3 regions of the Priestia sp. YIM B13486 genome follow, and region 3 is predicted to be linked to each of the others. Evidence: riboswitches for the same ligand, from Rfam matches in the RefSeq annotation. Region 3 holds a riboswitch; each other region holds the start of a gene.
The links. Region 3 has a riboswitch for S-adenosylmethionine ahead of metK (methionine adenosyltransferase). Riboswitches for the same ligand answer to the same signal wherever they lie in the genome.
Positions count from the first base shown of each region.

Region 1: another riboswitch for S-adenosylmethionine. It lies ahead of ACFX4G_RS17185 (trans-sulfuration enzyme family protein); the one in region 3 lies ahead of metK (methionine adenosyltransferase).
Region 2: another riboswitch for S-adenosylmethionine. It lies ahead of ACFX4G_RS20620 (sulfite oxidase-like oxidoreductase); the one in region 3 lies ahead of metK (methionine adenosyltransferase).

Region 1 covers NZ_JBHZOZ010000006.1:120,500-131,410, forward strand. Annotated here, with positions in the region: gene ACFX4G_RS17150 (cold-shock protein) at 90-293, opposite strand; gene ACFX4G_RS17155 (hypothetical protein) at 580-747, opposite strand; gene ACFX4G_RS17160 (YhcN/YlaJ family sporulation lipoprotein) at 856-1,401, shown strand; gene putP (sodium/proline symporter PutP) at 1,694-3,172, shown strand; gene ACFX4G_RS17170 (SIMPL domain-containing protein) at 3,273-3,932, shown strand; gene ACFX4G_RS17175 (hypothetical protein) at 3,995-4,261, shown strand; gene ACFX4G_RS17180 (trans-sulfuration enzyme family protein) at 4,444-5,625, opposite strand; gene ACFX4G_RS17185 (trans-sulfuration enzyme family protein) at 5,609-6,754, opposite strand; SAM riboswitch class I at 6,826-6,943, opposite strand; gene ACFX4G_RS17190 (DUF2642 domain-containing protein) at 7,111-7,773, opposite strand; gene ACFX4G_RS17195 (spore coat protein) at 7,843-8,901, opposite strand; gene ACFX4G_RS17200 (CotH kinase family protein) at 9,131-10,216, opposite strand; gene ACFX4G_RS17205 (CotG/ExsB N-terminal domain-containing protein) at 10,388-10,738, shown strand; gene ACFX4G_RS17210 (hypothetical protein) at 10,884-10,911, shown strand, end outside.
Region 2 covers NZ_JBHZOZ010000009.1:26,829-37,739, reverse strand. Annotated here, with positions in the region: gene ACFX4G_RS20650 (LysR family transcriptional regulator) at 1-834, opposite strand, end outside; gene ACFX4G_RS20645 (2-methylaconitate cis-trans isomerase PrpF family protein) at 1,019-2,146, shown strand; gene ACFX4G_RS20640 (GNAT family N-acetyltransferase) at 2,249-3,091, shown strand; gene ACFX4G_RS20635 (YjgB family protein) at 3,119-3,703, opposite strand; gene ACFX4G_RS20630 (putative polysaccharide biosynthesis protein) at 4,035-5,645, shown strand; gene ACFX4G_RS20625 (hypothetical protein) at 5,659-6,027, shown strand; SAM riboswitch class I at 6,172-6,278, shown strand; gene ACFX4G_RS20620 (sulfite oxidase-like oxidoreductase) at 6,353-7,015, shown strand; gene ACFX4G_RS20615 (MogA/MoaB family molybdenum cofactor biosynthesis protein) at 7,049-7,561, opposite strand; gene moaC (cyclic pyranopterin monophosphate synthase MoaC) at 7,574-8,062, opposite strand; gene ACFX4G_RS20605 (molybdopterin molybdotransferase MoeA) at 8,177-9,442, shown strand; gene ACFX4G_RS20600 (YvrJ family protein) at 9,455-9,574, opposite strand; gene ACFX4G_RS20595 (WGxxGxxG family protein) at 10,277-10,549, shown strand.
Region 3 covers NZ_JBHZOZ010000001.1:792,549-803,459, forward strand. Annotated here, with positions in the region: gene ACFX4G_RS04000 (alpha/beta fold hydrolase) at 1-491, opposite strand, end outside; gene ACFX4G_RS04005 (gamma carbonic anhydrase) at 599-1,126, shown strand; gene ACFX4G_RS04010 (phosphatase PAP2 family protein) at 1,318-1,842, shown strand; gene ACFX4G_RS04015 (glycosyltransferase family 4 protein) at 1,861-3,006, shown strand; gene metK (methionine adenosyltransferase) at 3,039-4,241, opposite strand; SAM riboswitch class I at 4,374-4,491, opposite strand; gene pckA (phosphoenolpyruvate carboxykinase (ATP)) at 4,866-6,455, shown strand; gene ACFX4G_RS04030 (DUF2584 domain-containing protein) at 6,489-6,731, opposite strand; gene ACFX4G_RS04035 (alpha/beta hydrolase family protein) at 6,786-7,568, opposite strand; gene ACFX4G_RS04040 (ABC transporter substrate-binding protein) at 7,741-8,739, shown strand; gene ACFX4G_RS04045 (ABC transporter ATP-binding protein) at 8,741-9,511, shown strand; gene ACFX4G_RS04050 (ABC transporter permease) at 9,498-10,304, shown strand; gene ytkD (RNA deprotection pyrophosphohydrolase) at 10,351-10,821, opposite strand.

The DNA of each region.
Region 1 (10,911 bases), on a different contig from region 3:
CTACTTTAATCTATTTTCTTAATCATACAAATAAAACAAATTTGTATAAAAAAAGCTGCCTGTCGGCAGCTTTCATATGTAGCGTTGAATTATAATTTTACAACATTCTCCGCTTGAGGTCCACGTTGACCTTCAACGATTTCAAATTCAACTTTTTGGCCTTCTTCTAATGTTTTGAAGCCTTCAGATTGGATAGCTGAAAAATGAACGAATACGTCATTTTCGCCTGGTACTTCGATAAAACCGAAGCCCTTTTCACTGTTAAACCATTTTACTGTACCTGTAGTAGCCATGTAAAAAACCTCCAAAAAATGTAAAAAATTTAATATGTTACTCTATATTTACATTTATACCGTAAATAAAAAATTCACATATTATAAAAGAGACCTACGCGAAGTAGATCTCCTTTATAACAAGTGAATTTTCACTAAATCTAATTCGAGTGTATGGTCAAACGTAGTATTCATTACATTTATTAAATTTGGTTGCGTTTACATTATACTATACCTATATGTAAAATGCAAATATTTGGCCATTCTTAGCATATGGCTCAGCCGTTTTGCAAAATATTGATCTTCCTTACGTCAACATGTTATCAATATGGGCGTCGATAATTTCTTTTCGTTTATTTTGCAGGGTCTCAAATAATAACTTAGCTTCTTCTGAAGTTAGTGCAAACGTTGTTGTTTCTTCATGGTTTTCTTCTTTTGTATGAAGCACAAATATGCTTTGTTGAATTCCACTCATACATATTCCTCCTTTTTCGATAGTATAGGCTTTTTTATATTTTTCATGTATGCTTCACACGTTTTTAACAAATTATAAGAAAGGTTAAAACTTATAAGGAGTGATACTATGAAGAAATCGTTTTTGTTTGTTGTAGGCTGCATGACGACCCTTTCTTTATTCGGCTGCAGCACAGCAGATCAAGGTAAAGATGGCGTCATTGATGATGATACAGTCCGCAACGTCACATATGAAAATGGAAACAATAAAACGAAAATGAATGACGTGAACGATACGCAAGATGTACAGCGTAACGAAAAAGAACAATATAACCAGTCGGGCGGAATGAGAGTAGCCGATGTGGCGGCTGATCGTATCGTAGCATTAAAAAACGTTAAAGATGCTAACGTAATCGTAACCGATCATACAGCTTACGTAGCAGCTGTATTAGACGATAACAAAGAAGGTAATCTCACAAAAGATATGGAGCATAAGATCGCACATGAAGTGAGAAAAGCTGACGGCAGTGTTCATCGAGTGTTTGTATCAACAAACCCTGACTTTGTAAACCGTATGAACGGATATGTAGACAAGCTTCAAACCGGCAAACCAGTCTCTGGACTGTTTGATGAGTTTTCAGAAGTTGTTCGCCGCGTATTCCCGAACTCACACTAATATACATGAATGTTAAAAGAGCATTTTATAAAATGCTCTTTTCATTTTACCTATTGCATAAAATATTGCATAAAAAATGCGCTTATAAATTTCTGAATATTTTTATTTTACTTTATTTTGAAAACGTTTTCATTTCTATAATATAAAGGCTTAGGGGATTTTAGACTTAGGTAATTTACGGTTTTGTGGGTTGATAGTAAGGGAAAAGTTTGTTAGTTTTAGAAACCATAAGATGTTTGCATGGCGAGCACTGCTCGTTTCATGCATAAAAAATGCATAAAGGGGAGATTTGGTGGATATTGGTGTTTATATTTCACTGGGCATTTATTTTGTAGGAATGCTTGGAATAGGATGGTATGCCTACACAAAAACAACTCAGGACGTATCGGGTTACATGCTAGGCGGACGTGGACTAGGTCCGGCCGTTACTGCGCTTTCAGCTGGCGCTTCAGATATGAGTGGATGGATGTTAATGGGGCTTCCAGGATCCATGTATGTGACAGGTCTTTCAAGTTTATGGCTTGCAGTAGGTTTATCTATTGGTGCTTATTTAAATTATTTAATCCTCGCTCCGCGTCTTCGCACTTATACGGAAGTAGCGAATGACTCCATTACAATTCCAGACTTTTTTGAAAATCGCTTTGGCGACCATGCCAAGATTCTTCGAACCGTATCAGCGATTGTTATCTTTATTTTCTTCACTCTTTACACTTCAGCTGGTATGGTATCAGGCGGACGATTATTCGAATCGGCATTTGGTTTGAATTACCAAATCGGACTGTTTATAACGGCTGCTGTCGTTATTGCCTACACTCTGTTCGGCGGTTTCTTAGCCGTTAGTTTAACAGATTTTGTGCAAGGCGTTATTATGTTCATTGCCCTCGTTTTAGTGCCCATTGTAGCCTTTACTGACTTAGGCGGCGTTGGAACAACAATAAATATTGTTAAAAATATCGATCCAACCTACCTTGATTTATTTAAAGGGACAACCGTAGTAGGGATTATTTCTTTCTTAGCCTGGGGGCTCGGCTACTTTGGTCAACCTCATATTATCGTTCGATTTATGGCGATTTCTTCTATTAAAGAATTAAAGCCTGCTCGTCGTATCGGTATGGGCTGGATGATCCTATCAATCGTTGGTGCTATGTTAACCGGTCTTGTTGGAATTGCTTATGTGGATCAAACTGGGATGAAACTTGGGGATCCTGAAACAATCTTTATTAAATTTGCTGATGTTTTATTTAATCCATTAATTACTGGATTTTTATATGCAGCTTTATTGGCCGCAATTATGAGTACTATTTCTTCTCAACTGCTTGTAACGGCAAGCTCTGTTACAGAAGACTTTTATAAAACATTTTTCCGACGCAAGGCCTCTGACAAAGAGCTTGTAACGGTTGGAAGAGCTGCGGTTTTAGGTGTTGCAATTATTGGCATTTTGCTTTCTTTAAAACCTAGTGATACGATTTTAGGACTGGTTGGATATGCTTGGGCTGGATTTGGTTCAGCTTTTGGTCCTGCTATTTTACTAAGTCTTTACTGGAAACGTATGACTCGATGGGGAGCACTTGCAGGGATGATTGTAGGTGCTGCTACAGTATTAATTTGGGTAAATACTCCATTGAAGGATGCCCTTTACGAAATGATTCCTGGATTTTTCTTAAGCTTACTGGCTGTTATTGTAGTAAGTCTGTTAACAAAAAAGCCTTCAAAAGCTGTAGAAGATCAATTTAGAAACATGGAAAGCGTATTAGAACAGCATACAAAATAGTAAAAAAAGTACACAAGTCGTAACTTGTGTACTTTTTGCTTTTAATGCAAGCCATGTTGTCATATATATGTACTAAAGACAGATTAAGGAGGGTTTTTACATGCAACATTCTTATTTCCCTTACGAACCTACACAGCAACTGCGCGTAGATACACAAAATAGAGAAATTAAAGTAATTGGTGAAGGAAGTGTTTCAGCAGTTCCAAATGAAATTTCCATGACGATTGGAACCCGCACGGAAAACCGAGACGTTCAAGAAGCCTTAAAAGAAAATTCAGCTGTTTCAAATACTTTGCTGCAAGAAATAAAAAAACTTGGAATCAATGACCAGCAAATTGAAACAGCTTCGTTCACCATAAATCCTAAATATGATTACAGTGATGGAAAATCGACTCTTACTGGATACGAAGTACAGCACTTATTTAGAGTAAGAGTACAAGATGTAAAACAAGCTGGCGATGTCTATAACGCTACTTTTTCAAGCGGAGCCAACGTAGCGCAAGATCTTCAATTCCACGTTACAAATGATGATAAATATGAACAAGAAGCGATAAGTAAAGCTTTGCTTAACGCTAAAGAAAAGGCCTTTACCATTGCCAACACGCTGCAGCTCCCTATTAACCAAATCCCCATTTTAATCGAAGAAGGCCCCGTCTATCAGTCATCTGGCTCCTCGCCTAAGTTATTAGCAGCCTCTCCCCCTATTCAAGCTCAGTTCTTGACTGTATCTGCTTCTGTAAAAGTTACGTACACGTATTAATACTTATGGTAAACTATAGATTATTATAATGAAGAAACTAATCTAAAGGAGCTCTTTGCACAATGACTTCTGAACATTTACTAGCAGCTTATCAAACCCTATGGTTGAACCGTTCGTTCGCTTCTAAACAAGCCATGACAAGTGAAGATCAGCTTCACGAAGCCATTATGAAGGATTTAAAAGATGAAATGACTCATCCACGCGTCCGGCAAACACCGTATGTAAAATATCACCTTGGCATAAAAAGAATTCTAAACAGCAGTCTTTCCTCTGATGAAAAAGTTGCGCTTACGTCCCTATACACAAACCTTTTAGATAGCTGTATATAACGGATATCAATCTAGTGTAAAGACGAACAAATGGGATAAAGGAACTGAACCGCTAGAAGCAACGAAATAGATGAAACCTACGTTCACCGTGACAACAAAAAACAAGAACTATTAATCAGTAATTTTGATTAATAGTTCTTGTTTAACTTTAACTACAATACTTTTGTCCCAGTCTCTTTTCTTTATTTAATTAACGCCTTTTCTTCTAAGCTTTGAAAAACAGCGTTAAAGTCTTGCTTCAAATCCTCAAATTCCTCTAACCCTACTGAAAGGCGAAGAAGTGAATCAGTAATTCCTTTTTCTTCACGCACTTCTTTTGGGATACTCGCATGAGACATTGTTGCAGGATGCGTTAGAATGGATTCAACTGCACCTAGACTAACGCCAATTGAAGCCAATTTGACTCCTTGTAAAATATGTCGCGCTACTTTTTCATCCTGTACTTGGAAAGAAATCATAGCTCCGTATCCATTTGCTTGTTCTGAAATCAGTTTGTGGTCCGGATGGCTTTTTAAGCCCGGGTAGTATACACGGCTCACTAGAGATTGTTCTTCAAGCCACTCTGCAAACTGCAGCGCTGTTTTTAACTGCTGATCTAAACGAACTTTTAATGTCTTAATTCCTCGAAGCAGTAAAAAACAATCCTGCGGTCCTAAGATAGCACCAAAAGCATTTTGTACAAACTTTACTTCTTCTGCTAGCTTTTCATCGCTTACCACAACTAGACCGCCAATGACGTCACTGTGACCGCTGATATATTTTGTAGCACTATGAATCACAATATTTACACCAAGGTCAATCGGCTGCTGTAGATAAGGTGTTAAAAACGTATTATCCACAATTGTAAGGAGGTTGCGCTCCTTCGCCAAACTTGCTACTGCTTTAATATCCGTTACCTGTAAAAATGGATTTGAAGGGCTTTCGATATAAATAGCCTTCGTATCTTTTGTGATAGCTTCTTCTACTTTCTCAGCCTTCGTTGTATCAACAAAAGTTGTTTTGATACCAAACTTTGAAAATAACCGTGTTAATACACGATATGTCCCGCCGTACGTATCATGTGAAACTAAAATTTCATCCCCTGATTCAAAAATAGATAACACCGATGAGATAGCAGCCATACCTGATGAAAAAGCAAAACCAGCGTATCCATTTTCTAGCTGAGCAATGGTGTTTTCTAAAGCCTCACGAGTTGGATTTCCTGAACGAGAATAGTCATAGCGGCCGTTGTTCGTCTCATCTTCTTGGTTAAATGTAGATACCTGATAAATAGGTACGTTAACCGCTCCAAAATGACCGTCAATTCCTGTATTTGCATGAATTAAGTTCGTACCAAATCTATGTTTATTATTGTTGGTATGCATCAAATGCCTCCTTCAAATCTTTAATTAAATCATCTGCGTGCTCAATTCCAACTGATAATCGCAGTAAACAGTTTGTTACTCCGACACGATTTCGAATTTCTTCCGGAATATCAGCATGTGTTTGACGAGCTGGGAATGTCATTAAACTTTCCACGCCTCCTAAGCTTTCTGCAAATGTAATAACTTTGACATTTTCTAAAAGTACTGACACGATGTCAGGGTGTGAGACAGCAAAAGAAATCATGCCTCCAAATCCAGTTGCTTGTTTCTTCATGATTTCATAGCCTGGATGTGTTTCAAGACCAGGGTAATACACTTTTTCCACGAGATCATGAGCAGTAAGCCAATTTGCAATTTTCAGTGCGTTTTCATTATGCTTTTCCATACGAAGCGCTAGTGTTTTAACACCGCGTAATAACAGCCAGCTATCCTGTGGACCTAAGATTGCCCCAGCTGCATTTTGATAAAAACGAATCTTCTCTCCTAAGCTACTACATCGAGCCACTACAAGACCAGCAACTACATCATTATGACCCCCAATGTATTTGCTTGCACTATGTATCACAATATCTGCTCCAAGCTCTAAAGGACGCTGATAATAAGGGGACATGAAGGTATTGTCAACGATGGTAAGCAAATCATGCTGTTTAGCTAACGCAATTGCTTCTGGCAAATCAGTCACGTGCATCATTGGATTCGTAGGTGTTTCAATAAATAAAGCTTTTGTGTTGGGACGAAGCGCATCTTTTACTTGCTCGAGATGGGCTGTGTTGACGTACGAAACAGTAATTCCTTGCTCTGAAAAGATTTCATTTAGTACCCGGTACGTTCCTCCGTATAAATCCTCTGATACAATTAAATGGTCTCCGTTTTTAAATAGTGCTAAAACTGCCATTACACCCGCCATCCCTGAAGCGAATGCTACTCCTACTTCTCCTTTTTCCAAAGCAGCAATTGCTTCCTCCAATGCTGTACGAGTAGGGTTTGCCGTACGTGCATAGTCAAATCCTGTACTTTGCCCTAAAGCAGGATGAGCAAATGTTGATGCTTGGTAAATGGGTGTTGTAATAGAACCTGTTGAAGGGTCACGACCTACTCCTGAACGAACTAATAAAGTTTCAATTTTCATCTATTTCTCTCCTTAACTCAAAATAAAAAACACTCTTCACAGATGAAAGAGTGTTCGTTTATACACGATTTCTCTCATCTGTTAGAACAATACTGATGTTCCACAGGAATTAGCACCGTTCAAATGAATGTTTCATTTGATGGTTGCCGGGCATCGCAGGGCCAGTCCCTCCGCCACTCTTGATAAGAGTTCTATATAATTGTTAGTGGTTAACGTTTGTTGTTAATAACTTTAATAAAGATTTTCTTTATTGTCAACATAATTTTCTAAAAAATTTAAATCATCTCATTTGTTTATTCAATATACTTGTCCTGATAAGCACATAAAAAAAAGAGACGAAAGCGAGGTCTCTTTTTCTAAGGCAAGTGCACAGATTTTACGTGAGCTAACTTCCAATACACACTTTCTCCATTTGCCGTAATTAGTTCAACAATATTATTAGAAACTTCTTTAAGTACGCCAATTTTTTCTGATTGATCCCCTAAATCTAATACGACCAGTTGATTTTCATATTTTTTAAGCTGCTCTTCAAAGTTTCTGACAAAAGGTGCAGAGGCGGGCCTTACTGGGAGCTCTTTGTCACTTAAAGAATAAGGGGTCAACTCATTGCTGTAAGGGGTAAGCCATTTCAAATGATGCAGAGAAACAAAGACATTTTTATACACTGGAGAATAAAACACAAGATAATCATTCAGCACGCTTGTGATATAGCCATGCAATGATTTCCCTCCCGTTACATAAATTTCAATAAATTTCCCTTTTGCCTGCTGTAAAATATTACGATAAGAAATCCGCTGACTTTCTTCTATTAAGTTCTCTTCTATTTCACGTAAAACCGTATAGTCTTCTTCCGATACTTCCCGCAAACGATGCATGTGTAAAAGAGGAATATACAAATAATCATGTCCATTATACAAAACCATAATATCTAATCCAAGATCAATAAGTCTGCCAACAAATGTCGTTTTACCTGAAATATCTAACTCCACAATTTTATCGATATAATGATTCATACTCATACTCATTCTCCTCCTTTTTTCTATATGATAGAAAAGGTGCTTTATAAGCACCTTTTATGTTCCATTTCATCATGCTTTCCAACGATAATTTTTCGTTTTAATAACTTTCTCGGCCGGTGCTGAAGAGCGTGAATCCGTACGGCGTCTTCCTGAGCGATCGCCTGTGCGTCCTCCCGTACGGCGTCCTTGAGAGCGATTGTCTGTGCGTCCACCTGTGCGGCTTCCCTTACGTCCGCCCGTGCGACTTCCTGTACGTTCTTCTGTAGACTTTGCAGCTTCAGTCTCTCCATTTCCTTCTGTTTCTTCATTATTATTTTGATTGTTATCGTTTTGCTTAAAAGCCCCTTTTGCTCCTACACAAATGGTTTTAACGTGTCTTGGCTGTAAGCGTAATACTTGATTATTCTGCACAAGTGTAAATGTACCATTTCGGCTTTGTACTAACACGCCCTCTACAGCTTCAGGTCCTCCATTATTGATTGATACCCATTTATGAGAAAGGTGGGCAAAAAGATCGTTAAAGCTTTTGGATTTCATATATTCTGGTTCTTGGCTCACTAAGAGTTCATTTGCAGATTGATTAGCTTGATCTCCATTGTTGTTTTGATATTCACTCACACTCTTAACGTGTTCAGTATTAATATAGATGACACCGTCGTCCTCTGTGAGCAATACTATATAAGCAGATTCAAATGAACCTAAGACATCAAGAAGCTGACCTGCTTTTTTCTCAGGTCCACCTTGGTTAACCTGCACATATTTAGTTTTCATCAATGATAAAGTTGTAGCAAAAGTTTTTCCTCGATATAACTCTAATTCTGTGCTAATTCCAGTAAACGTTTGTGCCGAATTTGACATAGTATCTTCAGTAATACTTTTTACATGTGCTAAGTGATAATATACAAGTGTATATTCTTGTTGATTATTATTTTGGTTATTTTGGTTGTTTTGGTTGTTATTTTCACCATTATTGTTATTATTGTTATTGTTGCTTTCCACTGCTAAGATTAAATAATCTGATTGCACGTCAACCAAATAACCTGTTTTAGATTCAGGTCCTCCACGATAAACGGTCACCACTCTTCCTTTTAGGGGTTTGAAGTGAGAAGAATAGCCTTTATCAGGCATTTGTGTATTTTGGCTGCGTTTTTGGCTTGATTTTTGGCGTGGATTTTGATTTTGCCCTTGTTCTTGGCCATAGTAATAGTTACTCATTGTTTTTCCTCCTTATTAGTTATCCTTATTGGTCATTCATACTGTATATATACGTATCATGTACAGCTATTGATTTCCTGCATTTGCCTATTATTAACAAAATCCACTGTTGCCTATAAATTGCCTATAAATCTATCTCTTTTTAAAGAGTCAAAAGGTTATTTTCAATATACGCTGTTCGTTCTTTTATAAAAGACAGCATAAATTCGGGTTCTTTATAAAATTGTTCCAAGTTATCTTTTACGTAAGGATCTTTTAATACATAGGGAGCAATATACTCATGCAGTTGATAAATGATTGGTTTCATGCATTCTGTTGTAAATTGATTATTTAGAACATTGTTCATTTTTTGAATATATCGCTTTTTAATGCTGTTCACCGCCAGTAAGCGAGCCGTAAGCGTATTAAATCCTTGTGCACGGACATAGTCTCCTTCCATTACTTTTCCATTTACATCTCTTCCCCAAGTTGCATCATAATCCCATGGAATCAGTTCAAAGCGCCCGCTTTCATGATTTAGATAGAGGGCATAGTTATGGACAAAACCGTCGTAATTCTGCATACAAATAATACCGACTAACCAAGATAAGTAGCGGTCGACGTTCAGATACTTCTCAATATTCTGTTCGAATTCCGTATTTGTCCACGTATTAAGATTAAATATAAACTTTTCTAATTTTTCCTCATCCCCTTCTTTCACTGCTTTATCTTCATATCCAGATAACAAAGTTGTTTTCGGCCTTTTATCCAAATCGCTCATCAAAGAAAAATTAGCATCTCCGTCCACTGCATAAAATATGGATCCATCCGCTAAATTTCTTTTTTTCAAAAATAGTTCATCTACCGATTCGAGCTGAAGATATATCCCTTCATTTTTCCCATTAATCTTAAGAGTGACAAACTGAGAGTGAGGAGATAAAACGTCTAAAGAGGAGAAAAAATCGAGGGACAATTTGTTGCGCATAAGTGATGGATCTTTGTATTCGGCGTTTAGGTGTATTTCTTTGGCGCGCTGAAATATTTTTGGAGAATAAAATTCAATATAATATGACTTTTTCTTCATCTTCCGAATATGGGAGCCTCTTAGCAGCAAATCAATATCGTAGCGTTTTTTGTTAAACTTCATCGTTGCCTGAACCGCTTCTTCTGACCAAATATCTCTTTGCATTTCTTTTAAATCTTTTACATTCACAAACAGAGCGTATTGAGGGATTTCTTTTTGCTTCATTATTCGACCACCTTTCTTCAATTATTAAAGTATATGAAGGGTAAATTCTCCATGATACCCCACCGCATCAACTATTTGTGCAAACTCCACTTTTGACTCATATCAAGGACAAGCATCAGTGCGTATTCTATTAATGCAAGACCTAGTCCAATTGACAAGGAGGTTTTTGTATTGCATATTACAGCTGAAAAAATTAAAGAGGCTGCTGAAGCTCTAGAATGTACAGAATTAAAATCTTTTATGTTTCAAGAGCCAACTGCCGGTCCACTAACAAGAAAGCGTCGCTCTTCTCGTAGCACTCGCCGTTCTACCCGCGGCTCTCGTCGTTCTACTCGCCGCTCTCATCGTTCTACTCGCCGCTCTCATCGTTCTACTCGCCGCTCTCGTCGTTCTACTCGCCGCTCTCGTCGTTCTACTCGCCGCTCTCGTCGTTCTACTCGCCGCTCTCGTCGTTCTACTCGTCGCTCTCGTCGTTCTACTCGCCGCTCTCGTCGTTCTACTCGCCGCTCTCGTCGTTCTTAATTTCTCTAAACATTCATCTTTATTGAAAAAAAACGCCGAAGAACCATGAGTGTCTTCGGCGTTTTTTTCCACTTATAGAACAAGCACATTTGGAAATATACTAAGATGCGATGTTATTCATTTTACATAGAGAAGGAGAGGTTTTATGAAAAAAAGCAAGCATCAAATTTCAA
Region 2 (10,911 bases), on a different contig from region 3:
AATAAACGCTTTCACGACCGATAGATTCAAGTAAGAAGGATCATACATGAGCCACGTGTTTCGAAGCAAAGGTGATTCATCTCGGTACGAAAGTCCGTATGTATATAAGTTGTCGCTGGAGTGAAGGCAAATTTCAGGTAAAATGGCAAAGCCTAAATCATTTTTGACCATTTCTTTGGCCGTTTCTTGCCGGTCAACTTCCATTGCCACAAACGGAGGCTCTGAAAACTTGTCATGCCACCAGTCTTGAATGAGATCTTTTAATGACGTATCGGTTTTATAGTTAATATAAGGCAGGTTCGGCAAGTCGTCGATCGCAATCTCTTTTTTCGAAATTAAGCAGAGTCGTTCTTTCGTCAGCAGTGATTTTTCTCCGTTCCACGGGTAATTGCCTCGTAAAATACCAACGTGCACACGCGAAGAGTCTAATAGATTCATAACTTGCGTACTCCAGCCCGTATTGACGCTGAACTGTACATTTGGGTAGTGAAGAGAGAACTGCTTTAAAATTTTAGGAAGCTTATGCTGTGCAAAGTTACTCGATACCCCTAAGCGAAGCGTTCCCGTAACGGTTTCGCTCATATTACGCATGCTGTCTTTTGTTTCCTGCAGCTGTTTCCACATATTTTCCGCATAGCGAACAAGATGCTCACCTTCAGATGTAAACTCAATTCCTTTTTTCGTTTTGAAAAAAAGCGACACGCCAAATTCTTCTTCAAGATTTTTAAGGCGGTAGCTTAAAGAAGGCTGCGATACGTAGAGCCTTTCAGCCGTTCGCGTAATGTTCTTTTCTTCGTGAAGCGTTTTAATTAATATCCAATCTTTTTGATCCATCCCGATTCCCCCTTGTATTTAGATTATAAAAAAATTTTTAAAAAGACAATAAATTTTATGTATTTTACTTATGACCACCTCTATTATACGATAAATGGCAAATGAACCGGTTCTAAATAGTAAAAAAATAAAATGGTTTGATGAACGCCTCGGCGTTTGTTAGTAGGGGAGAAAGGTGATTAATATGACGCGTATTCCTGTAACGGTTATGAGAGGTGGAACAAGTAAAGGGGTTTTTATCAATCATGAAGAAATGCCTGTGAACAAATCGGATTGGGAACCGTTTTTGCTAGATATAATGGGAAGTCCGGATCAACGTCAAATTGACGGACTCGGCGGAGCTAATTCGCTGACAAGTAAAATCGCGATTATAAAAGAATCAGATCTAGAGAAAGCTGACGTAGATTACACGTTTGCGCAGGTTAGCATCAGCGAATCTCTCGTTGATTTTAAAGGAAACTGCGGCAATATCTCTTCAGCGGTCGGACCTTATGCAATCGAACAAGGACTTGTACAACCTGTGGAACCGGTGACCAAAGTGCGGATTTATAATACGAATACGAAAAAAGTAATCGTAGCGGAAGTAGAAGTAGAAAACGGAAAAGTGAAAACAGAAGGATCCTGTATGATTCCTGGAGTGCCGGGTACGGGTTCACCCATTTATCTTTCGTTTGAAAACGGAGAAGGAGCCGTTACTGGAAAACTGCTTCCGACCGGGAACGCTATCGATCTTCTGCAAACATCCATTGGGACGATAAAAGCATCAATTGTTGATGTAGGAAATCCGCTTGTATTTGTTAAAGCAGCGGATATTGGCCTAAAGGGAGCAGAACTTCCGCATGAATACACGGACAAACAGCTGAAGCTATTTGAAGAAATTCGCTCCATTGCAGCGGAAAAAGCGGGGCTCGCACCTCAAGACAAAGCAACTAAACTATCACCAGCGGTTCCAAAAATGACGATTATTTCTCCTCCTATGGACCATCGGGACGGGACTGGCAGAGAAAAAGCTGCTTCTCAAATGGACGTATTAATCCGCATGATGTCGATGCAAAAACCGCATCAAACGCTTGCGATTACAGGAGCAATTTGTACAACGGCGGCTATCTATACAAAAGGCACGCTTCCGTCAGAAATGGTTCAATTAAAAGATGATACCGTTCGACTTGCTCATCCAATGGGAATTATGGAAACCAGTGTGGATCTAAAAGATGGACAGGTTAACGGAATCAAAGTAGTGCGTACAGCCCGTCTTATTTTTGAAGGATTTGTTTATACGAAGCATACGTACGATGTATGTTTATCAAGTTAATAACGTTCTCTAAAAAACCTCTTTCTAGGAAACTAGGAAGAGCTTTTTTATGTTAGAATATTTTTACTGAAAAATGGAAAATCAGATGGAGGTGCAAAGAAAATGATTGAGCTATGTAAATATAGAGAAGTGCAGGAGTTTAAAAACCATGTAGAACCGCTTTTAGCGAAAAATGAAATTCTTCATAACTTAGCGCTTGGCATTTTACACAGCTTGCAGGAAAACAGCAAACCAAATTTTATGGGTGTTATTTTAAAAGACAGCCGTGCTGCGCTTGTGTTGCTGCAAACCCATCCTAAGCAAATCATACTGTCTCAGATACAGCAGCTAACGGAGGTTGAACTAAGCGAAGCGGCAGAGCTGTTACAAGAAATCGACATACCGGGCTTAGTTGGAGAAAGACAAATGGTTTTATATCTTTCTCAAAAGCTAGCAGATTTAAAAAATCAAGAAGCTTCTTTAAAAATGGATCAGCGCATTTATCGGTTAGACAAAGTAAAAAAAGCTGCGGACGCTGACGGAGTGCTGGTAAAAGCAAGGTTGAAGCATCTTCCGCTCGTGACAGAATGGGTTTGGGAGTTTATGGGCGTCATTGGAGACCCTGTATCAAAAGAACAAGCTGCCAAAACAGGAGAAGCTTTTATTAAAGCAGGACGGTTATTTTTATGGGAAGTGAACGGTGAGTATGTGTCGATTGCCAATGCTACGCGTCCAACGGCCTATAACATTACGATTAACTTTGTATACACGCCTCAAAAAGAACGTAAAAAAGGCTATGCCTCAAGCTGTGTATCCACGCTTTCTCAGCTTATGCTAGACGAAGGATTTCAAACAACAAGTTTATACACAGACATGACAAATCCTACGTCTAACAAGATTTATATGGAGATTGGGTATGAACACGTAGCGGATTCAGCATTGGTTTTATTTCATGAAAAAAAGTAGCAGGCTGCCTGCTACTTTTTCTATTACTTAAGGTTTTTTAACTAAATTAACGTGATTTAACGTTTTGCTATCATCAAAAATGAATTCAAGATCATAGGCGCCGGCGTGATAGGTGTACTTCGTTTGAGTAGTACCATCACCTTTTACTTTGCCTGTAAAGTTCGGCTGACCTAATTCTTTCTTTAAGTTAGCTTGGGTGATGGAGCCTAGATTTGTTTGACGCTCTACATTTGTACCAAAATAGCGGATTTCGTTAATGACGTTATTTTGGTCATAGCCAAATGCGTATCCAGGGTGACCCATTTCCGCATGATAGTAGTCAAAGTTGTTTGATGAACCTTCAGGCGGCGGACCGAACTGATCGCGAACGTCTTGACGCAGTGTTTTGCCAATTTTGAAGTCTGCCGTTAAGCGTGGCACTTCACCTTTTACTGCGGCGTTGTAAATTTCATTAATGTTTTTTACAGCTGTTTGACTTTGACTGCTTGTTTCTTGAGATGTAGCTGCATGTGCTGGTGTATCAAGCTGAGCGACAGGAGCAAATCCAAACGCAGCAATTCCTGTAATCGTTGCAGCCCCCGCTGCTTTTGATAGTCGTTGTTTCATTTTCATGATTTTTTCCTCCTATAAATAACGATTTAGAAACTTCAGTCTACCTAAAAGAACAGGTAGGCCAGAATAATCAAGGAGTCTTAGTTGAGTTGGTAACTGATATATATAATGTAACACGTCTTTTAGAATGTAAACGTCAGATAAAGTAAAAAGCAAAAAACGATTCATTTATCATAGGTGAAAAGATTGGTTTATATTCCTTTATTAGGTAAAAAACGTAATATAGAGAGGGTTCTAATGTTTTATAAAAAACTAGATAATAATTGTAAGTATGATACAATAAATCAAGTATTTGTTAAAAATACAATATTTATTTCTGGAGTTTTGATGTATGGAAAAAAATTTGATGAGAGGTACGCTTTTATTAACAGCGTCTTCTTTGTTAACAAAGATTTTAGGCTTTATTTATATTATTCCTTTCACAGCCTTAGTGGGAACGTCAGGTTACGCGCTTTATAAGTATGCATACGGTCCATATACCTTGATGCTAAGCTTGTCGACAATGGGTCTTCCGCTTGCTGTTTCGAAGTATGTATCGAAATATAACGGTCTTGGAAACTACCGTGCGGGACAAGATTTGTTAAAAGCAGGACTTCTATTAATGACAATAACGGGCATAATAGGTTTCTTAGTCCTCTATACGATGGCACCGTGGCTCGCTGAACTAGTCATTAACGGAAAAGATTCCTCGGGAAATAGTCAAAAAGACGTAGTGTATGTCATCCAAATGGTAAGCTTTGCTTTAATTGTTATCCCGCCTATGAGTCTATTACGAGGCTACTTTCAAGGTAACCAGTCTATGGGACCGTCCGCGCTAAGTACGATTATTGAACAAATAGTGCGAGTGTTGTTCATTTTAGCAGGAGCATACGCTGTTATTCACCTTTTTCATAGCACAATGACAAAAGCTGTTGGAATCGGCACGTTTGGAGCGTTTATTGGAGGCGTAGGGGGAATTGGGATTCTTGGAGCGGTTTATTTGAAGCGCAAGCGGTTGATTATGAAAGAAGTGAACAGCGGAAAGAATAATAAGTCCGTTTCGTTCTCTTCAATGTCCAAAGAGCTTGTAACGTACGCCGTTCCGTTTGTATTAGTTGGTTTAGCTATTCCTATCTATCAAAATATTGATACGTTTACGATTAACATGCTCTTTCAATCAATAGGATATGGACAAGCTAAAGCTGAAACGATCAACTCCGTTATTGGATTAGCCCAGATTTTGGTGATGGTGCCAGTATCGTTAGCGACTGCCTTCAGCATGTCACTGATTCCGGGCATTACGTCTTCCTTTGTGCAAGGAAATTTACGGGAAGTAAAAGGGAAAATTACAAAAACGCTGCAGCTGCTGTTATTTTTTACTCTTCCTGCTGCCGTGGGGCTTTGTTTATTAGGCAAGCCGGTATATATGATGATTTTTGGAGAAAAAAACAGTCCTGAAATCGGTGGAATTGTTTTACAATGGTACGCGCCTGCTGCCATTTTATTTGCTCTTTTTACAGTAACAGCCGCAATTCTCCAAGGAATTAATCAGCAAAAGAAGCTAATTTTAGGCTTGGGCTTAGGAATTGTTGTGAAGATAGTATTAAACGTACTGCTGGTTTCAAGCTTAAGAGAAATTGGACCGGTTGTCGCGACTTACGGAGGGTATGGTGTATCGGTTATATATAACTTTTATTTAATTGAAAAATCCATTTCTTACCGAGTTCAATCACTGGGACAAGCTGCGTTGACACCTGTTTTATTAGTAAGTGTAATGTCAGCCGCTGTGGTTATTGGCAATTATGCTTCTCACTATTTTTTAGAAAATAAGCTGTCCGCATCTTCACTTGCGATGAGCACGTCTTGTATTTCAATTACTGTAGGTGCAGCCGTGTATCTAGTACTTGGCGTAAAAACAAGTTTAGGACAATCTATTGTATTAAATAGAAGAAAAAGAATGTAAAGGAGAGAAAGTAGTGTCAAAACGATTTGTACTAACCTTGGCGGCTGGAGGATGTATAATAATTTCCGGCGCGCTGCTGCTATTAAATTGGGAAAAAGTGTTTGGAGACTACCGTCCGATTCAAACAGCAACAGCTGTATTCAAGCTAGAAGTGGGAAGTCAAGATGTAGCGAGGACTACAGATTCAGATGATGCTCTTCACTATATGGTGAAAAAAGGACATTTAGATGAATATATTCATATGATGAATGAAAAAGGCTATATGTTAAAAGAAAAAGATATTGATCATAACCGACTTGTTTTTAACGATGGACAAGAGGATGAGCAAATTTACTATAAGCGATTTGCGAGGAAGTATACGATGATTGATGGAGAAGGGTAAAGGCTTTACATGGTATTTTAGTAGACTAAAACCTTATAACCTTATCTGTTTTTAAAGTTTTTTTGCGAAAAAGAAAAATAATATTGACAATTATGACAAAAAGCTTAATACTGACTTTATTACATAAAACAAATACAATTTGTTTCCTTATCAAGAGAGGTGGAGGGACTGGCCCTGTGAAACCCGGCAACCGCTGTCTATGACAGAATGGTGCCAAATCCTTAAGAGTGTATCGCTCTTAGAGATAAGGAAGAAGCTGAAACAAAGCTCTTCCTTATTTATTTAAGGAAGGGCTTTTTATGTGCAAAAACAACGAGGTGATAATTTGAACAAAGCAGACCGTATTAAACGAATGAAAACACCAGAAATTGATTCAAAGTATGAAGGAAGAGTGCCTCCGGGGCAAGTAGTGACAGAGCGCTTTCCGATTTTACATGAAGGCGACGTGCCGGAGTATAACTTAGAGGAGTGGACGCTTCGAGTGTTTGGATTAGTAAACAAGGAAGTGACGCTTTCGTATCAAGATATATTGGACATGCCGCAAACAACGGTGAAATGTGATATTCACTGCGTAACCAGATGGACAAGGCTTGATAATGAATTTACGGGCGTGCTGTTTACAGACTTTTTAAAAGCAGTTGGCTTGGAGTTGAAAAGTAAATACATCATGCTGCACGGAGATAATGACTATACGTCAAACATTGAGGTAAAAGATTTACTGAGAGACGATATTCTTCTCGCTCATTCCTTTAACGGAGAGCCGCTTACAGCTAAGCACGGATATCCGCTGCGATTGGTTGTTCCGCATTTGTACTTTTGGAAAAGTGTTAAATGGCTTCGAGGCTTTGAAGCTATTGATGAAAATCATCCTGGCTTTTGGGAGCAAAACGGCTTTCATCTTAGAGGAGATCCGTTTAAAGAAGAGCGTTTTTCCGGAGAAGATTTAGGCATTCCAGAAGATGAGTGGGTACATAAAGACTATGATTAATGAAAATGCCTATGCGTGTGCATAGGCATTTTGTCAGCGCTGCCGGTTTAATTCCCACACAACGTGGCGAAGTTCAGGCAAAATCAGCTTGGTCATAGCTAGACGAACAGCACCGCTTGATCCTGGTGTAGAAAAAACGGCTTTTTCGTTAATCGTCCCGGCAATTGCCCGGCTCATAATTGCTGCGCTGCCAATGTCTTCGGTGTAGCTCAGCATGCGAAACAGCTCGCCAAACCCAACGATTTCTTTATGAATCAGCGCTTGAACGGCTTCAATTGTGACGTCTCGTTTTGTAATGCCAGTCCCGCCGTTTGTGAGAACAACGTCAATGTCCTCAGCACTGCATCCGGCAAGTATCGCTTGTTGAATCGACGTTTGGTCGTCTTTTACAATTTCATAGGAAGCGACCTGCATGTCGTGTTCTTTCAGAAGTTGGATCATTAGCGCGCCGCTTTTATCGGTTTCTTTTGTGCGTGTATCTGATACCGTAATGACTTTGCAGCGAACGGGCTGTGTTGCTTTGGATTTATGTTCATGTACGCTCATTATGTACCTCCTTTACGCTTCCGTACGCTTGTAGTCACCGTTTTTGCCGCCAGATTTTTCAAGCAGATACGTTTCGCCGAGAATCATGCCTTTATCAATGGCTTTACACATATCATAAACGGTTAGAGCGCAGGCAGAAGCGGCAGTTAAAGCTTCCATTTCAACGCCCGTTGAGCCTTCCGTTTTAACAGTTGCTTCTATTAATAAACGGTACTGATCATTGCTTGTATCCCAGTCAAATGAAAGGTTTACGCCTTTTAATAAAAGAGGGTGACACATCGGAATAATGTCAGACGTGCGTTTTGCTGCCATGATTCCCGCTACTTGTGCGACAGCAAGGACGTCGCCTTTTCCAATTTTATGTTCTACAATGGCTTCGTGAATTTCTTTGTTAACAAGTATGCTTGAACGAGCTGTTGCGACGCGGCGCGTGATAGATTTTTCGCTAATATCGACCATATTGGCACGGCCCTGGTCATTAAAATGTGTAAAAGAAGACATCGGTGTTTTCATCCTTTTTCAGTAAATTTTGTTGTATGATAGAAATAGTGAGATATGCTATGATTTTACACCATAGCGTAAAAAGTGAACAGACATAAAGGAAGTGAAGAATGTATGTTAGAAAGCAGAACACCTATTTCAATTCCTGAAGCAATTGAAAAAGTCATGACTTATAAAAGAAAAGGAAGCATCGAACGCGTATCGATCACCGAAAGCTACGGACGCTATTTAGGAGAAGATATTATCGCCGATCAAAACGTTCCTCATTTTAATAAATCGCTTTATGACGGCTTTGCGGTTCGAGCGCAAGACTGCCTAGAAGTCTCAAGTGAACATCCTATGGAGTTCGAAGTTGTAGGTGAAATCGGTGCAGGCTTTGTCTTTGAAGAAGAAGTAAAGCCGTTTCAAGCGGTGCGTATTATGACAGGAGCGCAGGTCCCTCATTCGTGTGATGCGGTTGTGATGCTTGAAGTAACGAAGTCGTATGAAAAAGAAGGCAAAATGTATATGGCGTTAAGCCGGCCTGCTTCAAAGTGGGAACACATTGCATTAAAAGGAGAAGAAACAAAAAAAGGAGAGGTGCTTGTTTCCAAAGGGGCGCGAATCAATCCGGGCGTCACGGCTTTTTTAGCTACGTTTGGCTATGCGGATGTAGCCGTGGTGAAGCAACCGGTGGTTGGCGTGTTAACAACAGGAAGCGAACTGCTTGATGTGAACGAGCCGTTAGAACCAGGAAAAATTCGCAACAGCAACTCCTATATGGCACTTGCGCAAATTGTAAGAAGCGGGGGAATTCCGAAATACTTAGGAAAGCTTGAAGATGATTTTGACCGCTGCTATGAAGCGGTAGAAAAAGCGCTTGAAGAAGTGGACATTCTACTAACAACCGGCGGGGTATCCGTTGGCGACTATGATTATTTGCCGGCTATTTATGAAAAGCTTGGTGCGAATGTGCTGTTTAACAAAATTGCGATGCGCCCAGGAAGCGTCACAACAGTCGCAGAACGAAACGGACAGCTGCTGTTTGGACTATCAGGAAATCCATCTGCTTGCTATGTGGGGTTTGAACTGTTTGTGCGTCCGATTGTTCGCAGCTTTTTGTATTCACCAGCGCCTCATTTACATAAAACAAAAGCGGTATTAAACGGCCGTTTCAAAGAACCTAATGCTTTTACGCGAATGGTGCGAGGAGAGATTTCAGACGAAGGCGGAAAGCTTGTTGTGACGCCTGTTGGCATGGACAAGTCAGGGGCTATTTCATCATTAGCTGCAGCAAACGCGCTGATTGTTCTTCCAGGTGGAGAGCATGGATATGACAAAGGAACAGAAGTGAACGTGCTGCATCTTGAAAACGAAGGAACGAGTTCGCTTTGGGTATAAATAGCATTCTGCTTATTGCTTGTCCTTTTTTTCAATAAGAACTTGAAGCAGTTCTGTAATTCTATCTAATTTGCTTTCAATGCGAACAAGTAAGTAAAAAGATAGGGCAATTGGAAAGCCTAAATCTTTAATATAGCTAACTAAGTTTTCTATAATAGCATACCTCCTTCACTTAGAAGATATATTATAATATGTGATTTCTAAGTATTTGTTCGCGGGTGATATGCCCATTTTTAAGACAAAAGTCCTTGAAAAATAAGGAAAAGCAGCCTCGGCATTGGCAAGCGAGGCTGCTTTTTTTTAAGGGTTCATTTATACGTATCTCAGCATAAATGACTACTAGATTTTAACATGTTTTTAAATGTAAATACTACTTTTGATTTGCTTTAACATAGGTATAAACGGCAGGCTTTTATGCAGCCTTCTCTATCCCTATTGATCATAGCCTATAAATAAGAATTGTATAAAAACTGCATATTCTATAAAAGTGAACCATCTAGAACCCTTACTCTCATTAGGGTTCTTTTTTTGATTTGTTCTGGAAGAAGCGGTTATGTAAAATAGTTATTTATATAATATTTAAGGGCCAGAAATGAAAAAACTACCTTAGAGTTAGAAAAAAGGAAGTTTTTTCTATGATGTAATTAGATTTCATGAGTGATGCTTCATTGCATTTTAGTTAATTTGCTTAATAAATTATAAATATATTCATATTAATTTGGCTTCTTTAAGGTAGGTATTAATGAGCAGTTTCAAACAATAAATCTACTTAGCGAATAGTAACCAATAACGTTGGGAACTTTATCTATTAACAAAAGGAAAGGAGGAGAAAGTATGCGAAAAAAGTGGTCTGTTTTATTATGTACGTTAGCTTTAGCTATGATGACTTTCATCTTGCCGGTTAATGCTGAAAACAATAACGTAGATAGAGCGAATTATAATGATAACGTAAATACTTATAACGATGACGTAAATACTCGAAATGTCACTACAGCAACTGATGTGGATGATGACAATGATTCACCTTGGGAACTACTTGGATTATTAGGACTAGTTGGTCTTTTTGGTCTTAAAAGAAGAGATGATCGTGAAGAAAAAGTTCGTTAATATCTATTTTGCATGAGTAGAGATAAATAAAGGTTATCAAAGATTAGCTTTCTCTAGAGTCCACAAAGGTGTCTTCTAGCAATCAGGGGCACCTTTGTTATCTCCTACAAAGTACATTATGTTTACTGAATCCGTGTGGGCTTTACATAAAAAGCAGAAAAAACTCCCTATGTATTTCCGTAGGGAGCTTTTCTGCTAGGAGAATTATTCTCACATAGTCGATACATTGCGGTATCTTGAGTAGTTTAAGCAAAAAGTGGAATATTATTCGTTCTTTAACTAACAGTGTTTAGTTTTGATTTAGAGTTCAAGCTCCATAAGCTAAATAGTATGATCATTAATTAAAGTATAATGCTAGACTA
Region 3 (10,911 bases):
GAGTCATTTTCATCTTCATCTCGAACTTCTTGGTTTCTTGTTGCTTTTTCAACAGTGAGACCTAAATCGAAAAGTTTGTTCGGCATGACTTTATTTAACCCTTTAGATAGCATATCTAAATAAGCCGGTACTTGCTCTTTTAATCCTAGACAAGGAGAGGAAAGAATCGCACCCCATATAGGGAGGTTTTTTGTCTGGAGCGTACGAATAACCGCCAGTCCTCCCATACTGTGACCTAACAGGAAAATAGGCAAATCATATTTTTGCGCTTCACGTACCCATTCTTCCACTTCATACACATATTCATCAAAGGATAGGATATGTCCTCTTCTTCTTGTTGTTAAGCCTTGGCCAGGAAGGTCTCCCATAATTACGTGCATTCCAACCGAACGCCACATCTCAATCAGCCAGCGATAGCGTCCGTGATGCTCCGCTGCTCCATGGACCATGACAATAACGCCTTTTGGATTTACTGCTTCCCATTTATGCATTTGAGTTACTCCTTCTTCCTTTTTTTGTTTACCTGCTTAAAAAACCTTTGTACACTTACATTAGAAGATTTACTACTTTTTTTCAACTAATAAAGGGAGATGATTTGATGATTTATCCGTATAAAGAAAAAATGCCTACCATTGCACCCAGCTGCTTCATCGCAGACTATGTCACGATTACTGGAGATGTCACCATTGGTGAAGAAAGCAGCATTTGGTTTAACACTGTTATTAGAGGAGATGTTTCACCTACGATTATTGGTAAACGAGTAAACATACAAGATCAATCAACACTCCATCAAAGCCCAAATGCTCCTTTGCTTATTGAGGATGATGTAACAGTAGGACATCAAGTTATTTTACATAGCTCCATCATCCGCAAACGCGCGCTCATTGGCATGGGTTCTATTATTTTAGATGGTGCGGAAATTGGTGAAGGTGCTTTTATCGGTGCTGGAAGCTTAGTGCCTCCCGGTAAAAAAATACCCCCCAATACTCTCGCACTCGGCCGACCTGCTAAAGTAATCCGCACTCTGACAGAAGAGGATTTAAAAGATATGCAGCGCATTCGTACAGAATATGTAGAAAAAGGGCAGTATTATAAATCTATTAAGAAATCTGATTCTTCATTATAAAGGAAACGTTCCCTCAGAAAGTCATACTGAGGGAATTTTTTTAGTATCTCCACAAACTCTCCAATCATGTTCTATTCTCTCCACAATTGTAAAGAAATTTCCATATTAATTTACATCGTTTTAGTACTGCCTACACAATTAAAGATTAAACTGAATAATAAAGACGTATTTATTGAAAAGGGAGCGACTCTATGAAAGCCAAGTTAATTCAGTATGTATATGATGCCGAATGCCGATTATTCAAAAGCGTAAACCAACATTTTGATCGAAAGCACTTAAATAGATTTTTACGTTTACTAACTCACACTGGCGGAGCCACGTTTACCATTGTGATAGCGTGCTTGCTGCTATTTCTGCATCCTTCATCCGTCGCTTACGCTTGTGCGTTTTCTCTAGCCGTTAGTCATATTCCTGTCGCCATTGCTAAAAAACTATATCCGAGAAAACGACCTTATATTCAATTAAAATATACAAAAGTATTAGAAAATCCCTTAAAAGATCATTCATTTCCGTCTGGGCATACAACAGCTATTTTTTCGTTGGTTACCCCTCTTATGATTGTTTATCCAGCCTTCACTGCCGTTCTTTTGCCTCTTGCAGTAACGGTAGGAATTTCAAGAATTTATCTCGGTCTGCACTATCCGACGGATGTCATGGTAGGCCTGATACTGGGCATCTTTTCAGGTGCTGTGTCACTGAACATATTTTTAACTTAATTGATAGGAGGAGTACTAATGAGAATTGCTTTATTTACGGATACATTTGCTCCAGAAGTTAACGGAGCTGCTAAAACACTTTATCAGTTTACCCAGTATGTCAAATCAAAGCAAATTCCCATCCAGGTATTTGCTCCTGAATTTGCTCATGATCAGTCATTTTCAACGTATGTTCACCGTTCGCCCAGCATGCCGTTTTTCCTTTATCCAAACAGCCGCTTTTCATTGCCAAACGTTCTAAAAATTAAAAAGCAGCTGCAGGAATTCAATCCTTCTATTATTCATTTGGCCACTCCTTTTACAATGGGGCTTTGCGGCTCCTATTACGGGAAAAGATTAGGTGTTCCTCTTGTCGGCTCTTATCATACCAATTTTGCTGATTATTTATCTCACTATGAACTTGAAAAAATGCGTGTACCACTGCAAAAATATATGAAATGGTTTTATAAACCTGTACAAAAAATATTCGCTCCCTCTGAAGTGACCAAACAGCAGCTAGAAGAACAAGGGTTTCACAACGTATCTATTTGGTCGCGAGGAGTAAATCATAAATTATTTCACCCCCACTATGACCGCTTTGATATTCGTATTAAATATAATATTAAAAAGCCCTACATTTTAACGTATGTAGGAAGATTAGCTAAAGAAAAGAACGCTGATTTTTTAATAAAAATCGCACGATCTCTACCGGATCATATCCGCCATCAAATTCACTGGGTTATTGTGGGAGACGGCCCTTTAAAAGAACAAATGCAGCAGCAAGCATCTGAGCATATGACATTTACAGGCTTCCTTGAAGGTAAGCAACTTGCTCATATCTATTCATCATCTGATTTGTTTGTTTTTCCTTCAGAAACAGAAACCTTCGGAAATGTTGTACTGGAGTCTCTTGCTTCTGGAACTCCTGTAGTGGCAGCAAATGCAGGAGGAGTTAAACAGATGGTTCAGCACGGGCGAAACGGCTACCTTTGCAAACCTCACTCCTTAGAAGAATTCAGTTCGGCTATTACAGGTTTACTCGATGATTTGCACCAGCGGCTTCACTTTGGCCATGCAGCGAGACACTATGCTCTTACTCAATCATGGGACGCCATTTTTCAGCATTTGCTTTCAGAATATGAAGGTGTCGTAGAAAAATCTGCTGCAGATATTCAATGGGCATAAAAAAAATCTCCGTTTTCACGGAGATTTTTTTATTATTTAGCTAAAGCTTGAGTTTTTAATGCTTCCGCTTTGTCTGTGAACTCCCAAGGAAGCTCCACGTCCGTACGACCAAAGTGGCCGTAAGCTGCTGTTTGCTTATAAATTGGGCGACGTAAATCAAGCATTTTAATGATGCCCGCTGGACGTAGGTCAAAGTTTTTGCGTACTACGTCTACTAGTACTTCTTCAGAAACTTTTCCTGTACCGAATGTATCAATTGAAATAGATACTGGTTGTGCAACACCAATTGCATATGCTAGTTGTACTTCACATTTATCAGCAAGATCAGCTGCTACAATGTTTTTCGCAACATAACGAGCTGCATAAGCTGCTGAACGGTCTACTTTTGTTGCGTCCTTACCAGAGAATGCACCGCCGCCATGACGAGCATATCCGCCGTAAGTATCAACGATAATTTTACGACCAGTTAAACCAGCATCTCCTTGAGGACCGCCGATTACGAAACGTCCTGTTGGGTTAATGAAATACTTTGTATTTTCATCAATTAACTCGTTTGGAACAACTGGATTAATAACATATTCTTTTAAGTTACGTTGAATTTGCTCTAACGTTACTTCTGGATGATGCTGAGTTGAAATAACAATTGTATCGATGCGAACAGGTTTGTTGTTTTCATCATATTCAACTGTTACTTGTGTTTTACCATCCGGGCGAAGGTAAGGAAGAATTTCTTCTTTACGTACTTCTGTTAGACGGCGAGCAAGTTTATGAGCTAATGAAATTGGAAGAGGCATTAATTCTTTTGTTTCGTTACATGCATAACCAAACATTAAGCCTTGGTCTCCAGCTCCGATTGCTTCGATTTCTTCATCTGACATTTGACCTTCACGTGCTTCTAACGCTTGGTCTACACCAGCAGCGATATCAGCTGACTGCTCGTCGATAGATGTTAATACTGCACAAGTTTCAGCATCAAATCCGTATTTTGCACGAGTATAGCCAATTCCTTTAATTGTTTCACGAACTGTTTTAGGAATATCCACGTAAGTAGAAGTTGTAATTTCACCACTTACTAAAACTAAACCAGTTGTTACGCTTGTTTCACAAGCAACACGAGCATTTGGATCCTTTGCTAGGATAGCATCAAGAATTGAGTCAGAAATTTGGTCACAAATTTTATCGGGATGTCCCTCTGTAACAGATTCTGACGTGAACAGACGACGTTGTGTTGACATCAGTTTTCCTCCTTATAAATACGATACATTGTGATACGGTACTCATTCCCTTATTTTCATTACACGTTAAAAAATATAAAAAAACCTTTCCTTGTATCGAGGAAAGGTATCAAATTCTACATAAGCCTTTCACTCTTATCGATCAAGGTTGTGCCCTTGCATCAGGTTAGCACCTTATCGTCTACACAAAAAAATGACGATGGTTGCTGGGTTTCATAGGGCCTGTCCCTCCACCAGCTCGGGATAAGAGAGTATCCGTTCAAGGACATATAATACATGAAAAAGCGCTTCACTGTCAACAACATTCAAATGGAAATCATCTCTTTATTTTTGAATCTGTTTTAATGTAACATACTCAAATTCCGAAATAGTACACCTTATTAAGAATCATCACTAAGTTTAGTTAATAAGACAGATCAAAATGAGGCTTTCACTTAAAATAGCTTCACTTTTTTCGCTCCTAGCACATATACATGTGTCTAAAATAGGTATAACGTACATTTTTTTATAATACACAAACATTTTTAGTTAAATAGTATAGAATAATTAAATAAATGTGTTATACTAATTATAAATTTCAAACATTAATGAATAAATAATAGCTAAAAAAGGAAGGTAGTGCACATGAGTACTGTTGATATGTCTATCGAATTAAATGGTTTGCTTCAATTAAAAACAACAAAACACCAATTATCTGTTCCACAACTTGTTGAAAAAATTCTAGCTCGACGCGAAGGAACGCTGACTTCTACAGGTGCTGTGTCAGTCGAAACCGGAAAATATACAGGTCGCTCTCCTTTAGATAAATTTATTGTAAGCGATGCTGTGTCTTCAAAAACGGTTGAATGGGGACCTGTCAATCAGCCAATTTCTGCTCAGCGATTCGATGCGCTATACAAAAAAGTCTTAACCCACTTAAAGAAGCAGGATGAACTTTTTGTTTTTAATGGATATGCTGGAGCTGATAAAAAGTATCAGTTACCAATTCAAGTAGTTAATGAATTTGCATGGCACAACCTATTCGCTCAGCAGTTATTCATTCGCCCTTCAGCCGAACAAAAAACAAAAGATGATGTGAAGCCGTTTACAATTGTAGCAGCTCCAACGTTCAAAGCTGATCCTGAAACAGACGGGACGAATTCTGAAACCTTCATTATTCTTTCGTTAGAGCGACGCATTGTGCTAATTGGAGGAACTGAATACGCTGGTGAAATGAAAAAATCTATTTTCTCAGTGATGAACTTCTTACTTCCTCAAAACAATATTCTATCCATGCACTGTTCTGCTAACGTAGGAGAAGAAGGTGACGTTGCATTATTCTTTGGTTTATCTGGAACGGGTAAAACAACGCTTTCTGCTGATGCAAACCGTCGTTTAATCGGAGATGACGAGCACGGTTGGTCAAGCTCTGGTGTATTTAATATTGAAGGAGGATGCTACGCGAAGTGCATTCAGCTTTCCGAAGAAAAAGAACCGCAAATCTTCAATGCAATTCGCTTCGGCGCCGTACTGGAAAATGTAGTGTTAAATCAAAATACGAAAGTAGCAGATTACAATGATAATAGTTTAACAGAGAATACTCGTGCCGCTTATTCAATTGACTCTATTGATAATACGGTATTGCCAAGCGTTGCCGGGCACCCTACAGCTATTGTCTTTTTAACTGCTGATGCTTTCGGTGTCTTACCTCCAATCAGCAAGCTTACAAAAGAACAAGCAATGTACCATTTTCTGAGCGGATACACTAGTAAGTTAGCTGGAACAGAGCGCGGCGTAACATCGCCACAGGCTACTTTCTCTACATGCTTTGGTGAGCCTTTCTTACCTCTTGCTCCAACAACTTATGCAGAAATGCTAGGAAAGAAAATCGATGAACATAATGTAAATGTCTACCTTGTAAATACTGGATGGACCGGCGGTGAATACGGGGTGGGCGAACGAATGAAGTTAAGTTACACTCGAGCTATGGTTCAAGCAGCCCTTGAAGGAGAACTCGCTAATACCGAAACAGTAACAGATACTATTTTTGGTTTATCGATTCCAACTCATGTTCCGGGCGTTCCTGATGAAGTGCTTCAGCCTTCTAAAGCATGGAACGATGCAACAGCTTATAACCAAAAGGCAACTGAGCTTGCTGCTAAATTCAAAGCTAATTTCAAGCGTTTTAACGATGTAGCATCTGACATTTCAACATTAGGCGGACCTAGAGTCTAACTAAAAAACGATCGTCTTATAGACGATCGTTTTTTAGTTAGTCGAATGTAATTTTGTCAGTTCATATGTGATAATGGTTTTTTCCTGCTCCATTTCTACCTTACGCACAACAGCAGTTCCAATACATTCTCCATTTTTCGTTTTGTGAACGTTTAATGGAATATCTAACGGATACAAGCGATATCCTTTTTTCTCAATTTGAAAAATGTTATCCGTTACACGCTTTTCGTTGCCTTTTGTCACAATCATTGTATTTAATTCTAGCGGCATCCCCATTTTTTCTCACTCCTCACTGTTATTCTACTTGTTTTCTCTATCGTAGCATATCTTTTATTGTGCTTTCATCCACTTCGTTAACTTCTTCACCGTTTCTCGGTTTTCTTTCGGGGGAAAAGCATGTGGAAAGTTTTCGAAGTACCAGCTGGTAACTTTTTTATTGGCCTTCTTTAGTTTAGATTCTAGCTGATAGGCATGATCAATCGACACGTTTTTATCTTCTAAACCATGAATAAGCAAGACCGGCGGCTCGACGAGATGAGCACGATGCAAAGGGGTCCTCCATTCGTATCTTTCAGGATATTTAGAAGGAGTTCCTCCAATCACCCGCTTCATCATTCTTCTTAAATCTTCTCTTTCTTCATATGTCAGCACCATATCCGTGACGCCTCCCCATAACACAAGAGAGCGGCTGTCGTTTTTTTCAATAGCTGTGAGTAAAGCCATCACTCCCCCTCTTGAAAACCCAAAAATATGAATGCGGTCATGGTGGACGTTAGGGAGCTGTTTCAGTAAATCGTAAGCAGCAAAAGCATCGTAACGATCATCTCCTGCAAAATCTTCGTTTCCTTCTCCTCCTTGATTTCCCCTGTAGAACGGAGCCATCACAATAAAACCTTGAGAAGCAAATTGAATGAGTCGAGCAGGACGAACCGTTCCTACGTTCTTAATACCTCCCCTTAAGTATAAAAAGCCGTCATACATTCCTTTTTCTTTTGGCTCTGCGAGCATTCCTTTAATCTTAAGTCCTTGACATGCATATGTAATCACCCACAGCGCCACACGAGGGTTTGATGATGGGAAACGCTGTTTATGAAGAATTGTTCCATCTTTCATTTTTTTCCTCCATTCTTTATATAACTAGCCTGCTTTCTCCCGCTAAGGTGTACTTTCAATTGTTGACTAATAGTTCTTTGATTTTCCACATAGTTATATAGGCACTCACCTTCTTCCACTTCTTTACATACATTATCATAAAATATTTTATTATTTTAAGGGGGTTTGCTTTATGAAACCAATCAAATGGCTTTTTTCTTTGCTTGCTATTATGATTTTACTCATTCCACTAATTAGCTGCGGCAAAACAACATCTGTACAAACGGTTCGTGTTGGCGAAGTAACTCGTTCTATCTTTTATGCTCCCCAGTACGTCGCTATTTCAAAAGGCTTTTTTGAAGAAGAAGGACTAAAGGTAGATTTAAAAACAACGTGGGGCGGAGATAAGACAATGACGTCACTTTTATCTGAAGGCATCGACGTCGCCTTAGTCGGCTCGGAAACTTCAATCTACGTATATGCACAGGGGTCTAGTGATCCCGTCATCAACTTTGCACAACTAACCCAAACCGACGGAACATTTCTAGTAGCACGTAAAAAAGTCGATCACTTCTCATGGGATCAGCTTAAAGGCAAAACGTTTCTTGGTCAACGTAAAGGCGGCATGCCGCAAATGGTAGGGGAATATGTGTTGAAACAGCATAATATTGATCCTAAAAAAGATGTAAAACTTGTTCAAAACATTGATTTTGCTAACGTTGCGAATGCTTTTGCTTCTGGTACTGGAGATTACGTTCAATTATTTGAGCCAACGGCTAGTATTTTAGAGAAACAAGGAAAAGGACATATCGTTGCTTCCTTCGGAAAAGAATCAGGAACAGTTCCTTATACAACATTTATGGCCAAAGAAAGCTATTTAAAAGATAACCCTGAAGCAGCAGCTAAATTTACTCGAGCTATTTACAAAGCACAAAAATGGGTGAATACACATAGCACAGATGAAATTGCTGAAGTGGTTGCACCGTATTTCGAAGATACGCCTAAAGAAACGCTGAAAACTGTTATTGACCGCTATAAATCCCAAAAATCTTTTGCAACTAACCCTTTATTAGATCAAAAAGAGTGGGATCATTTGCAAAAAATAATGGATGAATCTGGAGAACTTCCAAGACACATCGATCACAACAAGCTAGTCAACACAAAATTCGCAAAAGATGCAATGAGTGAGTAATATGACAAAACTTCACATTCAAGATGTTCAGCATATGTATCTTACGACAAAGTCTGCTACCACTGCACTTGAACATATTAATTTGTCTATTGAAGAAGGAGAATTTGTTTCCTTTCTCGGCCCAAGCGGATGTGGAAAAACGACGCTTCTATCGATTATTGCAGGCTTGATTGAACCAACGTCCGGCTCTGTCACAATAGACGGTGAAAATATCGGAACATCAGTCCCAAACATCGGTTATATGCTTCAACAAGATTATTTGTTTCCGTGGAAAACCATTAAAGAAAATATTTTACTTGGGCTTGAAATTCGCGGACAGCTAACAGATAAAACAGAGAGTAACGCACTGTTACTCCTAAAAGAAATTGGTTTACAGGGCGTAGATGACCTATATCCGCATCAGTTATCCGGAGGCATGAGACAACGTGTCGCTTTAGTCCGAACACTTGCCATTGACCCCGCTATTTTACTCTTAGATGAACCTTTTTCAGCACTTGATTTTCAAACAAAACTCAAGCTTGAAGAACTTGTCTCCAAAACGCTGATGACCTATCAAAAAACGGCCGTTTTGGTCACGCACGATATCGGCGAAGCTATTGCCATGAGCAGCCGAATCTTTTTATTCTCAGCAAAGCCGGGAAAAATCGCAAAAACATTTACGGTTCCTTCTATTTTACGAACCCTCTCTCCGTTTGAAGCGCGACAGCACCCTGTCTATAACGACTTATTTATGGATATATGGAAGGAGCTTGATCAACTTGAAACCTACTAGCTCCCTAGATACTCTTCATGAAAGCTACCTTCGCAAGGTTCGGGTCGAAAAACGATTAGTACTGAGCGTGCAGCTGATAATTTTCTTAGCCTTTTTTAGCTTATGGGAACTGGCTTCTCGTTTAAAGTGGATTGACCCTTTAATCTTCAGTTCTCCTACTAAAGTATGGCATTTATTTTTAATTAAACTTGCCGACGGCTCGCTGGCAGAACATATTGGTTTTACGTTATTTGAAACAGTTCTTGGCTTCATTTTAGGCACAGTGCTAGGTATTTTACTTGCAACGGCCCTTTGGTATTCAACTAGGCTTGCACATATATTAGACCCTTACCTCGTTATTTTAAACGCCATGCCAAAAGTAGCGCTGGGCCCTATTTTAATTGTAGCGATCGGTCCAGGGTTTTTCTCAATCTTAACGATGGGGGCGATTATATCCGTTATTATTACATCCATCGTCGTTTACACAGCATTTAAAGAAGTTGACCCAAACTATATTAAATTACTAAAAAGCTTTGGGGCAACGAAAACCCGATGTTTTAAAGAAGCAATTTTGCCAGCTTCCATGCCTGCTATTATTTCCACATTTAAAGTAAATGTCGGCTTATCTTGGGTAGGAGTCATCGTAGGAGAATTTTTAGTTTCTTCGAAAGGGCTTGGATATATGATTATTTATGGTTTCCAAGTCTTCAACTTTACTCTTGTTCTTCTCAGCTTATTATTAATTGCCATTTTCGCTACGATTATGTATCAAGGTGTTGCTTATTTAGAAAAGAAATTGATCCGACGCTCATAAAAAATCCCCCCGTACAAACGGGGGGATTTTCATTGATAGGATACTTTTACAAAAATGTTCGCTTTACATATTTCATTACATATTGTAAAACATTATCTTTCATGATGAAGCTGTATGCATCATCTTGTTGAATGCCCGAAGGTAGTTCATCAATCATTACGGGACCATCCGTTTCCATGTAGTCTTCTTTTTTAATTACATTTCCAATAGTAGCAAAATAAATGTTTTTAATAATGGTCTTTCCTTTACTTACTACTTTATATTGCCCAATATAAGTTAAAGAAGAGACTTCTCCGCCTGTTTCTTCAAATACTTCTCGAACCGCTGCTTCTTCTGGTACTTCATTGCCTTCTAGTTTTCCTCCGGGAAATTCTAAACCTCGTTTTGAGTGATTCGTTAGCAACCATTGATTTTCATACCTGCATACGACCCAAACATGACGTGGAGTTTTCGAGAATGGATTTTTTTCAAATGATAAAAATACTTGATTATGATATGCATCCTTAAATGTGTACATGGTCGACTCAAACTCCATTTGATTTTTCCCTTATTTTATCATACATTACGGCCATACCTGATAAGAAAAGTATGCTCGTACTTTTTTTCT